Regions from separate parts of the Leuconostoc sp. LN180020 genome, predicted to be linked through region 2. Evidence: riboswitches for the same ligand, from Rfam matches in the RefSeq annotation. Region 2 holds a riboswitch; the other holds the start of a gene.

Region 1 (6,182 bases), 150 kb from region 2:
TCTGAAAATGAGTGATTTACATATACAATTAGGCCTCATTCAGACGCTTGGTAAGGGCGATAAAGAGCGGATTATACCAATCGGTGAAGTGGCAGTTGATTGGTTAGAACGATACTTTGCTGGTGCTCGTTTAACGCTGTTAAAAGCACAAGAGTCACCTTACGTATTTGTTAATGATCGTGGTGGTCAGTTAACAAGGCAAGGTGTTTGGAAGATTATTAAAAAATTGGTACTGGAAGCTGGCATTACAAAAGATGTTTCACCGCATACATTGCGTCATTCTTTTGCAACGCATATTCTTGAAAATGGTGCTGATTTACGTATTGTGCAAGAGTTATTAGGCCATGCCGACATTTCGACAACTCAAATATATACTCACATTTCAAAAAAGCGATTAAGTGAAGTATACGATGAGTACCACCCACGCGCATAAACAGGGTCATCTAGTAGTGATACAGGAGAATATATGTTAACGCAGGCAAGAAATGACAATGAAAAAACAGTGATGGGTATTTTATCATTACTACCAGGTCTAAGAGAATTACAACATCTTAACGCTGAAATCGCTTGGTATAATGACCGTGATACAAGACGATTATATATTTGGCGTGGTGAAGAACAAGCGCAAGGCGTTTTGGGTGTAGAATTCTTAAAAAAAGACATTGTACTCATTCGTCATCTAGCATTGACACCGGAGGCACGTTCAGCGAGCCATTATTTTGCTATGCTCACTGAGTTTCAGAAACAAAATCCAGATGTTTTCTTAATGGGTACTTTGGATAATCAAAAGTTGATTAATAAATGGAGAAGAACATTGTGACTCAGCGTTTAACAATCAAATTAAGTGAATTTGAGGGGCCATTAGATCTGCTGCTACATCTTATTAAGAAAGCGGAATTAGATATTTTTGATCTGCCTATTGCTGTGATAACTGAACAATATTTATCATTCATTCAAAAACAACAGAGCATGCAATTAGATGTTGCTAGTGAGTATTTGGTCATGGCAGCAACGCTTGTTCAAATTAAATCATCTGATTTACTGCCAAATGACACAATTGAAGTTGACGATATTGAAATGGATTTTCTTGATCCTAAAGAGACACTAATGTTGCAATTGTTAACGTACAAGCAATTTCAAGTGGCAAGTGAATCCTTGCGAGAACGCGAAAATACCAACCAACAATCATTTTCGCGTTTACCAGCCTTGTCACCGGAATTCAATCAAATGGCAATAAAGCCGCTCGCACCAGGGCTTGAACTGATAGATTTACAAGTTGCTTTTGAACATCTTTTACGTAAAAAAAGGCAGCAACAACCAATTAGTAGACGTGTTGTCAGTGAAAAATTTACGTTAACGATGGCATTTGATTATATTGCCCAACAGCTACAAGGACAACCCAGAGGCGCAATTATAGCCTTTGATGACTTGTTTGAGAATATGGCTGATAAGGAAGCAATGGTTATGATTTTTTTGGCTTTACTTGAAATGGCTAAGGAAACTAAAATTTCGTTTCACCAAGCTGATGCATCAGCTGATATTTTTTTAGAAATTGAGACATTAAGTGATGATGAATAATTTAGCGCAAATAGAGGCCTTGTTATTTGTGGCTGGCGATGAAGGGATTACTAGTCAAGCGTTATGCCAAATAACACAATTTGATAAGCCGGCAGTGATTGCATTAATTGAACAATTAGCTAATAAATATGCTAATGACACGATGAGCGCTCTAGAAGTAAGAGAAACTGATGGCGCTTACCGATTGGTCACCAAGCCTAGCTTAGGGGGCATAGTTAAAAACTTTTTTGATGCACCTGACAATGCCACACTTTCCCAAGCACAACTTGAAACATTAGTTATCGTAGCTTATAAACAACCTGTGACACGTGTGGAAATTGACCAAATTCGTGGTGTACAGTCGGCGGGCACGCTTCAAAAATTGATGTTACGCCAGTTGCTTGTTGAAACTGGGCGAAAAGATGAACCGGGACGGCCAATTATGTATGGTACTTCAGCGATGTTTTTAGATTATTTTGGTCTCAAGTCGTTAACTGAGTTGCCACCGTTACCTGATTTTGAAACGTTAGATGTTGATGATGGTGGGACATTATTTGCAAACGTACTGGAATCAGAAAATTTAGAAATGAAAGAAGGGCAAAAAAATGTCTGAAGAAGAAATGCGTTTACAAAAAGTTGTTGCCCAAGCGGGGCTAGCTTCACGAAGAGGAGCTGAAACAATGATTACTGAGGGGCGTGTCAAAGTCAATGGTGAGACTGTCACAACACTTGGTGTCAAAGTTGGCATACATGACACTGTGGAAGTAGATGGTGCGCCGATTGAAGGACGTGAAAAGCTAGTTTATTACCTATTGAATAAACCCCGTGGTGTCGTTACCACAACTAGCGACGAGAAGGGTCGTAAGACAGTTCTGGACTTACTAGAAGATATTGATCAACGTGTTTACCCTGTTGGACGACTAGACTATGATACGACTGGCGCCTTGTTACTGACTAACGATGGCACTATTGCTAACCAATTAATGCATCCAAAGTCACGTGTCGACAAAATTTATCTTGCTAAGGTGTCTGGGATTGCGACTGTTGAAAAATTAGCGCCTTTGAAGCAAGGCGTTATCATCAAAGGCCGAAAAACAGCGCCAGCTCGTGTCACGATTGAACGTGTCGACAAAGATAAAAAAACTAGTATGGTACGTATTATTATTCATGAAGGACGTAATCATCAAGTCAAAGATATGCTGCAAAAAGTGGGCTTACCAGTGGATAAATTAACGCGTGAACAATATGCTTTCTTTGATTTAATTGGCTTACAGTCCGGTGAATATCGTAAATTAACTGGTGTTGAGGTTAAACGACTCAAAGCACAGGATTATAAAAATTATCGTAGAAAATAAATAGATTGCTTTTAATCAGTAATTTTGTTATGATATCAGTTGTAAAATTAAATATTACTTCAGGGTCGGGTGTAATTCCCAACCGGCGGTGAGACATGTTGAACATGGTAAGCCCGCGACCTGTGCAAACAGCTGATCTGGTCAAATTCCAGAGCCGACCGTAAAGTCGGGTATAAAGAAGTTAAAAAAGAAAGTTAAGACTGCCTTTTTGTGATACCCTGACAAATTGTGCAGTTTTTTTGAGGCAAAGAATATGTCTATTTCATTTACACGTACACAGCATCTGACCTTGATTGCTATTTTAAGCGCAATCTCATTTGGTCTAATGCTTTTTCCGCAGGTACCCTTGATTCCGGGAGCGGATTTCTTAAAGCTTGATTTTTCCATTGTGCCTGTCTTACTAGCTGGTTATTGGCTTAATGTCACGGCCGCTATGTGGGTTGTCATACTGCGAACAGTCTTAAAGCTCATTTTGGCAAATGAGGGAATTAATACCTATCTGGGGTTGCCTGTCAATTTAGTAGCAGTAATGGTATTTACCTTGTTAATGTTTTGGGTCATGCCAATGTTTGAAACGCGTCAATTCCCACGCCAATTATTAGCAATAATCATAGCAACAGTTGGGTTAACTGTTGCTGCTGTGTTGATGAATTGGTTCGTTGCTGTGCCACTTTATTCGCAGTTTGCACATTTTGACATTGCGCGAATTATTGGCCTGGGACGTTATTTTATAGCCATGGTGATACCATTCAATATTGCACAAGGCATTATTTGGGGGCTAACAAGTATTATTGTGCTTTCGGTTCTGAAACCGATGCAACGTAAAGTGATATCTTAATGAAACGTTATAAACAGAGACGACCTCAATGTGGTAAACTTTTAAGTGAACCTATTATAATGGAGGTCGTTTTATTATGAGCGATTTTGACCCAAATAACATGAGCCGTATGGCACGTTCAAAAAAACAAAAAGTTGAGCCTGAATTTGCGCGCCAATCAGATAGAAGCAGCCATAAGCATAAGGGCTTTAAAATATTTTTGATTGTTTTGGGATTTGCTATTTTATCAAGTGTGCCCATTTATGGTGCACTTGATCACCAGAAAACGCCACAGCAGATAGCGACAGCAACTAGTAAAAAGTCGACATCACAGTCTCAAAAAGCTTCATCTGAACAATCATCTGAGACATCAGCACAAAGTTCCTCAGAACAAGCAAGTTCATCGGAAACAGTGGCTAGTAGCACAGAAGCGCCAGCTGCGGCTTCAAGTGAAGTAGCTGCCAGCAGTGCACCGACGGCACCAAGTACGCCAACAACTAATTCAGCAGTGTTGGGCGCTAGCCAAACACTATATAATTTTGCCGTGACACATGGCATGACAACGGATCAAGTCATTGCGCTTAATCCTGGTTTGTCAGTGAATAATTATACACAATATGCTGGCAGAACACTAAATGTTAAATAACTAATTTTAGAGGTTGATATGAGTCACAATTTTCAGATTGCAATTGATGGGCCAGCGTCGGCTGGAAAATCAACAATTGCTAAAATATTAGCAACAAATTTAAAGTATGTTTATGTCGATACCGGAGCCATGTACCGCACCATGACTTTAGCCGCTAAACAGGCAGGTCTGGCTTATGAAGATGAACAAGGTGTTGTTGATTTACTTGCAAAAACAGTGATTCGTTTTGAGCCCGGAGTGCCAACGCAGCGTGTTTTTCTGAACGATAGTGAAGTGACAGAGGCGATTCGTTCGACTGAAGTCACTAATAATGTGTCGTTGATTGCTTCTTATAAAGCTGTCCGAGCAGACTTGGTTCGTCGCCAACGTGACATAGCCAATAGTCAAAATGTCATTATGGATGGACGTGATATTGGGACAACGGTGTTACCAAATGCTCAAGTTAAAATTTTCTTGGTAGCTAGTGTGTTAGAAAGAGCAGAGCGACGTTACAAAGAAAATAAAGCCAAGGGCATGACAGTTGATTTAGAAACACTAAAAAGTGATATTGAAACACGAGACTACAAAGACTCTCATCGAGCGATCAGTCCTTTGATACAGGCAAAAGACGCGATTTTGGTAGATACTACCGGACAAAGTATCCAAGCTGTAGTATCAGAGATTACAAAGATTATTGAAAAAAAACAGAAACCCTAAGTTACAGCGTGAAAACGCTGTTTTTTACTATACAAGTGGCAATTATTCTGGTAAACTATACCCATAGTGTAAATTGTAGGAGGACGTTAGACGTCATGAGTGAAACAAACAACGAGTTCTTAGCAGCTCTCGAAAGCGCAGCAGATCAAATTAAGGTGGGAGATGTTGTCACTGGTGAACTTTTAGCCATTGATAATGATAACCAAGCGGTTGTTGGTTTGTCTACCGGTGAAGAAGGAGTTGTGCCAGCACGTGAGTACTCAGACGATCGTAACATCAACCTGGCAGACGAATTGAAAATTGGAGACAGCATTGAAGCTGTTGTTATTTCTAATGTTACTAGCGACAAGGAAGGCGTAGCTTACTTGTTGTCAAAGAAGCGTTTAGATGCACGCAAAGCATGGGAAAACTTGGACTTTGCTGAAGGCGACACTGTCGATGCAAAGGTTGTTAATGCAGTTCGCGGTGGCTTGATTGTCATGGTTAACGGCGTACGCGGTTTCGTGCCAGCATCAATGGTTGCAGAACGCTTCGTTTCTGATTTGAACCAATTTAAGAACAAAGATATTAAAGCACAAGTTATTGAAATTGACGCTGCTAATGCACGTTTGATTTTGTCACGTAAGGCTGTTGCTGCGCAAGAACGTGCTGCTCAGTTGGCTGAAGTATTTAGTAAGTTGTCAGTTGGTGAAGTGGTTGAAGGAACTGTTGCTCGCTTGACAGACTTCGGTGCTTTCGTTGACTTGGGTGGTGTAGATGGTTTGGTTCACGTATCAGAAATCTCACATGATCGTGTCAAGAACCCAGCCGATGTTTTGACAAAGGGTGACAAGGTTAACGTCAAGATTTTGGCTTTGGACACTGAAAAGGGTCGTATTTCATTGTCAATCAAGGCAACACAGCGTGGACCTTGGGACGAAGCAGCTGATAAGATTGCTGCTGGATCAGTTCTTGAAGGTACAGTTAAGCGCGTGAAAGACTTTGGTGCCTTTGTTGAAATTTTGCCTGGTATCGAAGGACTTGTCCATGTATCACAAATTTCAAACAAGCGTATTGAAAACCCTTCAGAAGTTTTGAAGTCAGGTGACAAAGTACAAGTTAAGGTATTGGA
Region 2 (6,182 bases):
TTATTTGTCGTCGCAGTTTGTGTTTGACTACGAATCAACAGAGCCGGTTCTTTGTCACCTGTATTATAGTCAGTCATCTGAAAGCTGCCATAGGTACTGGGCAGATTCACAGTCACACCTTCTTTAACGTGATACTGATTTTGGGCTTGTTTAAAGGCAACGATATCTGAAATCGCCAATTTAATCATGCCTTCCTGTTCTGCCAAACTTTCTAATGCTTTTTCTCGGGCCATTTGACCGTCTTTATCAAGAATTTCAATAATATAAGCAATCGGTGGTACTCCAGCAATTTTGGCTAATTCAACAGCCCCTTCTGTGTGCCCTTGCCTTGATAACACGCCACCTTCGTTAGCTACTAGAGGAAATACGTGTCCCGGTGTCTCAAAATCTTCAGCTGACGCACTAAGATTTGCAAGCTCACGAATAGTTTTTGCCCGTTCAAAAGCGGATACACCAGTCGTGCTCATGATATGATCAACACTGACGGTAAATTGTGTGGCAAATTTTTCAGAATTATGGTCTGTCATTTGCCTCAGACCTAGCTTATCTGCGCGTTGTTTACTCATAGGAACGGCCAGCACACCACGAGCCAATGTCAATGCACTATTGATTCGTTCAGGTGTCACAAACGATGCAAGTCCTACTAAGTCACCCTCGTGTTCGCGATTTTGGTCATCAGTCAAGATCACAAATGCGCCTTGTTTTAGGGCAGTAACTGCTTTTCGCACGCTTTGTTCAACAACATTATCCAACATATTGCCCTCCTGTCATATATTTAGCCAAAATATCCGTTTCTATATTTACCCAATGACCAACAGTTAATTTTGATAATGTTGTTTGTAACTGCGTATGGGGAATCAATCCAATTTGAAACGTCTGACTGGTTTTTTCAATCACCGTGAGGCTTACGCCTGATATTGCGACAGAACCTTTAGCAACTATTTCTCTCATCAAGATAGACTCTTTAGGCTTGAAGCTAAGTAAAATCGTGTTATCTATCACCTGCTTATTCACAATTTCAGCTTTGCCGTCAACATGACCAAGGACAAAGTGGCCATCAAATCTCTCCCCCGCACTTATTGCCTTTTCAAGATTAACTGATTGTCTCATCATGTAATCACCAATAATGGTTGTTTCATAAGTTGGTCTCATAATACCAAATTTAGCAGTATGGTCTGTTTTATGAGTAATAGTTAAACATACGCCGTCGACCATTATGCTATCACCGATAGTTGCCTCTGAAAAATAGGGCGTTTTTGTTTCAATTGTGATATGCTGATTATTTTTTTTGAGACTTTCATTTGTTATAACTTGACCCACTGTCTGTGTTATTCCTGTAAACATGACACACTCCTATCATTTAGATAACGACTCTTAAGCGTATTACCCACACGATATGAAGACACTGAATTAAACAATGGTTGTACACTGGGCACCCCGTCTTCAGGTAATATACTATCTGCTGTATAAACAATGAATTCTTGCCAGAGATTCGCTTTTAAGAATGCTGTAATCAATGACGGCCCACCCTCTACCATAACAGACTGAATATTCTTACTAGCTAAACTTGTCAGGACACTAAGTAAACCATGTGACATTAAAAGAACGTTGTCATATTGTTTTGCAAAGTCCGTGTTTGTCGTGAAGATTAACCAATTATTTGTCGCTCGATCCATTTTATTTTGTAAGCGGCCACGTCGATCGATCACTACCCTTAAAGGTTGTTGATGATTTATTGGTACATGTCGGACTGTTAAATTTGGTTGGTCAATCAACATAGTTTCACTACCAATTAGAATAGCACTTTTACTAGCACGCTCTTTGTGCACATCAATGTCAGCTAACCGATTTGTAATTTTTGTGGATTGTCCTTGTGAAGACGCCACAAAGTGATTAGCAGACTCCGCTAGTTTCAACTGTACATATGGTAAATGTCTTTCAAAATAATGATAAAATGCGGGATTTAATATTTGACTATCTTCTGTTCCCAAAACATCGACACGGATACCTGCTTGTCTTAAAAATGTAACACTACGTCCATGTGTATCGGGATTAGGATCAAAACTACCAACTACAACACGTTTGACTCCCCATTGGGCTATTGCTAACGCACACGCACCTACCTTTCCCGTGACAAAGCACGGCTCTAATGTGACATACATCGTTGAATCAACAATATATGTTTGATCCCTTAAATTTTCAAAAGCATTAATTTCAGCATGCGCTGCGCCAAAAGAATGATGATATCCAGTCGCCAAGACCCGCCCATTTTTAACAATAATTGCTCCGACGCGTGGATTTTCATATGTTTCATCTGGTCCTGCTTTGGCAGCTACTTTTGCTGCTAATGCCATATATGTTAAATCATCCATCTTTTACCTCCTGTTTGTTCAGGACAAAAAACCCGACGTATTTTATTAACATCGGGTTTAAAGTATTTAGATCGATTCAAAAAAGACAGACTTATCCTAGCTAAGTCTATTATTTTAAATCTTCTCCCATCCAGACTTTAACTGTCGGTCACAGAATTACACTGTGTCAACTGCATTATTAATAAATAATGCAGGTCACGGACTTAGATCTTAAAGATCTTTACCGTCGGTCGGGAATTACACCCTGCCCCGAAGATTAATTAATTTAACCTTTACAGATTAACATCTGAACAATGCTATGTCAATAAAAAAACGCACAATAATGTACGCTGTAAACAAATTATTCTGATATTACGCTTTGAATTTTTGTATTCGGAAGAAATCTAACAAGAATGTTAAGATTGGCAACCCAATGATTAAACCCCAAACACCAAAAACTTTTTCCATAATAATTAGATTAAGTAAAATAACTAATATTGGCATATGCGTGCGTTGTGACATAAAGTGCGGATGTAAAAAATATGACTCCATAAAATGAATTACAGCAACAGCAACCAATATAACCAATACTGTATGCCAGTCACCGATAATAAACGCGGTCACTGTCAGCGGTACAAGTGAAATAAGCACACCGACAACCGGAATCAAACCTAAGATGAAAATCAAAATCGCAAAACCAATTAAATAAGGGAAATTCAAAAAGGTTAATACGATAACCATTGCAATCGTGTTAATTACACAAATCATTAGCTGGACTTCAAATAAACGGCCTAAAATAATGATAAAGCGATGCACGATAATATAAAACTCACCAAAAAATCTTTTATAAGGGCTATGTATGAAAGTCATAGACCATGACCGTAATTGTGGGTAAGTCATGCTGAATATAAAACTAAACAGTAACGCCAAAATCAGTTCATAAAGGACGTGTCCAACTTGATTCAATTGGGTAAATCCTTTAGAGATTAACTGCTCTGTATTCAAGGAGTTACTGTACTGCTGAATATTTTTGTAAACTTCTTTAAAAATACCCGTTGTGTGCCAGCTAGAATCGGTTGCTAAGTGAATCATGCTCTTAACTTGATGTGCAACAGTATTTGCCCCGTGTTCGACAGCCCAGATGATAAAAGCCATCACGACGATATAAACAAGCGCAATTGATAATGACCGTGACAGGCGTGTCACGCGTTGCACCCTTTTGCCAGCATTCATCGCAAGATAAGAAAAAATAATTGTTAATAACAGTAACGTCATAAACTGTTTGAGTAAAACAATCAGTAAAATAATGACAGACAAAACAAAATACCGATAGAATCGGCGATTTTGAAATGATGAAAATATGTTCATGTAGTGCTCCCTCTTTAACACACTAACTTAGTACATGACAAGATTAGTTAGATGTCAAATTTTCGTTCGATTTTGTATTGAATTGTGAGAATAATGTATCGGCAGAACCCACTTGTGCAATCTGTGATTCTGTCACTGTACTACCAAATTCCGAACCAGTATCTTCAGGTTTTAATTCAAGTGCTGCTCTCAACTTGTTAGTAATAGCCTGTCGTTGCGCCGTTGTCACACGCTGGTAAGATACACCGTCATACATCTCACCTTCACCCTGAACTGTATATGAGTCAATTGTCTTTGTCGCATTCATATAATTTGAGCCGAGTGCCAACATATCCGACATCTTCATATTTGATGCAATGTTTTTAGTTGTGGCACTAATAAACTTCGTATTGAGAATCGTTGACGGATCAGATTTAATTTTTGTCATAATGGCCTGCAACAAAATTCGTTGGCGTTGCGTACGACCATAATCGCCTTGCGGATCTTGATATCTCATACGTGAAAAGGCTAACGCCGCCTTGCCATCCATCTTGTCATACTTTTTAAAGTTTTCGCCGTCTGCAGCGTATTCAAAGCTTGTTTTGCCTTCGGTAAAATCGTACAAATTATTACCGTCCTCATGCGCCGTGTCTTGGCTAAACTTAAAGCTCAATGGTGATTTGGCTTTGACACCTCCTAATTGATCAACAACATCTCCCAAACCACTCATGTTAACCATGGCAAAATAGTTAATCGGTATGTTAAACATTTTTTGAATCGTTTCCATAGTTGTCCCAACACCGTCTCCTAAAGAGGCTTTATCGTCTGAGGCTTCACGAAATGCATACGCGGCATTTAGCTTTTGTGGAAAGCTGCTTTCAAATCCTGAAATAGAGGTCATAATATCTCGGGGTACTGAAACTAATGTTGTTGTCTCTTTTTGTGGATTCACCGTCACTAACATCAAGGAATCAGTTAGCCCAACTCTGTCTCTTCCAGAGCCAAATCCACCATCCGTTCCAGTGTCTGTCCCGAGCACTAGAAATGAAATCGGCTTTTTTTCTTTAATTAGTGTGCTTGCTTCTTTTTCTGAACCTAGTCCGGTTGCAAAGTAGGCTTTATCCAACGAACTCTTCACACTACTTGCATAGTAGGTACCAAAACCTGCACCTAGAAGTATGAGAAATCCTAAAATCATTAAAATAATTCGTTTTTTGCTTCGTTTTTTTGGCTGACGTTGCTCAACACGGCTCATAGTTGTTCGATCTTGATCTGATAAATTGTCTGAGCGTTTGTTTTCGTTAGACATGAAGGTCTATCCCCCGGCAATATGCTATTTTTTATATAATATTAAATTTAACACAAAACGAGCCAAATTAACAATTTAAATTAATTATAGCTCGCTTTTTCTTTCACAAAAATCAAACGATTGATTACTTATTCAGCATCTGGTTTAACGACATTTTTAACTGTCAATTGTGTTAGTTTTTTGCGGTTCGTGCTAGATATAAATAATGGTACGATTTCTTCGACGACATCACTAAATTCTAAACCATAAAAGTCGCTTGGCGTCGCTGTATGTGATTGTAACCAAACACGGCCACCAATTAAAAAGCGGTCCCAGGCATGAATATTAGGCAAATTTAACAGATCTGCATAGTATTGGCTAGCAATAACATACTTAAAATCACCAACGTTACCGTGCTTTTCCATCGCATACTTTTGAAATTGTGGCTTCAAAACGCCTTGTTTAATCAAAAGACTTGCAATTTGTTTCAGATAAATATGAATTTGTGGTTCTACCTTAAAACCTAAATAAAATGTGACATGCACGATATTATCTGTTCCCAACATATCAACTTCATAACTTTTTCCAAACGGATCCGAAGATTCACGCATGGTCACAAACCAATAAATGGCAGCTCGTTTGGGTCTTGAACCAATCAATGAGTATATAATCGAACGCTTCAACATATAGTTCTGATGCATATTGGCAATATACACTAAATTCGTGGCAAACACAGATTCCTCAGTATCTTTTGACAAATTAATTAACTGCTTACGGTAATCTTTTAAAGATAAATAGTCGTTCTGTTTAGAAATTGCTTCACGTCGCTTATTACCGTAAAACCACACCACCATAATTAACAAAATACCAAGCATAATAATTAATGTTGCATAACCACCATGCATGAATTTACCTAGGCTAGCAATTAGGAAAACAGTTTCAATGAAACCAAAGACAACAATAAAGACCATAGCCAAAACGCGTTGACCATTTTGTCTAATAAATTCAAACAAGAGCAATGTTGTCATCAACATCGTAATTGTGATGGCCAAACCATAGGCAGCCTCCATATTGTGCGATGTCTGGAAAAACCATACAACCATTAAACCAATAGCACATAAAATCCAGTTCACGGTGCCAATATACATTTGACCACGTGCAACACTAGGATAAAAAGTTCGTAATCGTGGTACGAC

What was found. Region 2 has a riboswitch for FMN ahead of ribD (bifunctional diaminohydroxyphosphoribosylaminopyrimidine deaminase/5-amino-6-(5-phosphoribosylamino)uracil reductase RibD). Riboswitches for the same ligand answer to the same signal wherever they lie in the genome.
Region 1: it holds a riboswitch for FMN, as region 2 does, so the genes downstream of both, FAZ25_RS08500 (ECF transporter S component) here and ribD (bifunctional diaminohydroxyphosphoribosylaminopyrimidine deaminase/5-amino-6-(5-phosphoribosylamino)uracil reductase RibD) in region 2, are expected to answer to the same signal.

What each region holds. Positions count from the first base shown of each region.
Region 1 is NZ_CP039736.1:1,658,116-1,664,297, reverse strand. Features, by position in the region: gene xerD (site-specific tyrosine recombinase XerD) at 1-433, shown strand, start outside; gene FAZ25_RS08520 (hypothetical protein) at 467-820, shown strand; gene FAZ25_RS08515 (ScpA family protein) at 802-1,578, shown strand; gene scpB (SMC-Scp complex subunit ScpB) at 1,571-2,170, shown strand; gene FAZ25_RS08505 (pseudouridine synthase) at 2,163-2,912, shown strand; FMN riboswitch at 2,964-3,099, shown strand; gene FAZ25_RS08500 (ECF transporter S component) at 3,166-3,750, shown strand; gene FAZ25_RS08495 (brain acid soluble 1 family protein) at 3,827-4,375, shown strand; gene cmk ((d)CMP kinase) at 4,394-5,071, shown strand; gene rpsA (30S ribosomal protein S1) at 5,167-6,182, shown strand, end outside.
Region 2 is NZ_CP039736.1:1,505,762-1,511,943, forward strand. Features, by position in the region: gene ribA (GTP cyclohydrolase II) at 1-755, opposite strand, end outside; gene FAZ25_RS07780 (riboflavin synthase) at 745-1,344, opposite strand; gene ribD (bifunctional diaminohydroxyphosphoribosylaminopyrimidine deaminase/5-amino-6-(5-phosphoribosylamino)uracil reductase RibD) at 1,329-2,372, opposite strand; FMN riboswitch at 2,487-2,633, opposite strand; gene FAZ25_RS07790 (AI-2E family transporter) at 2,724-3,719, opposite strand; gene FAZ25_RS07795 (LCP family protein) at 3,763-5,007, opposite strand; gene FAZ25_RS07800 (KUP/HAK/KT family potassium transporter) at 5,136-6,182, opposite strand, start outside.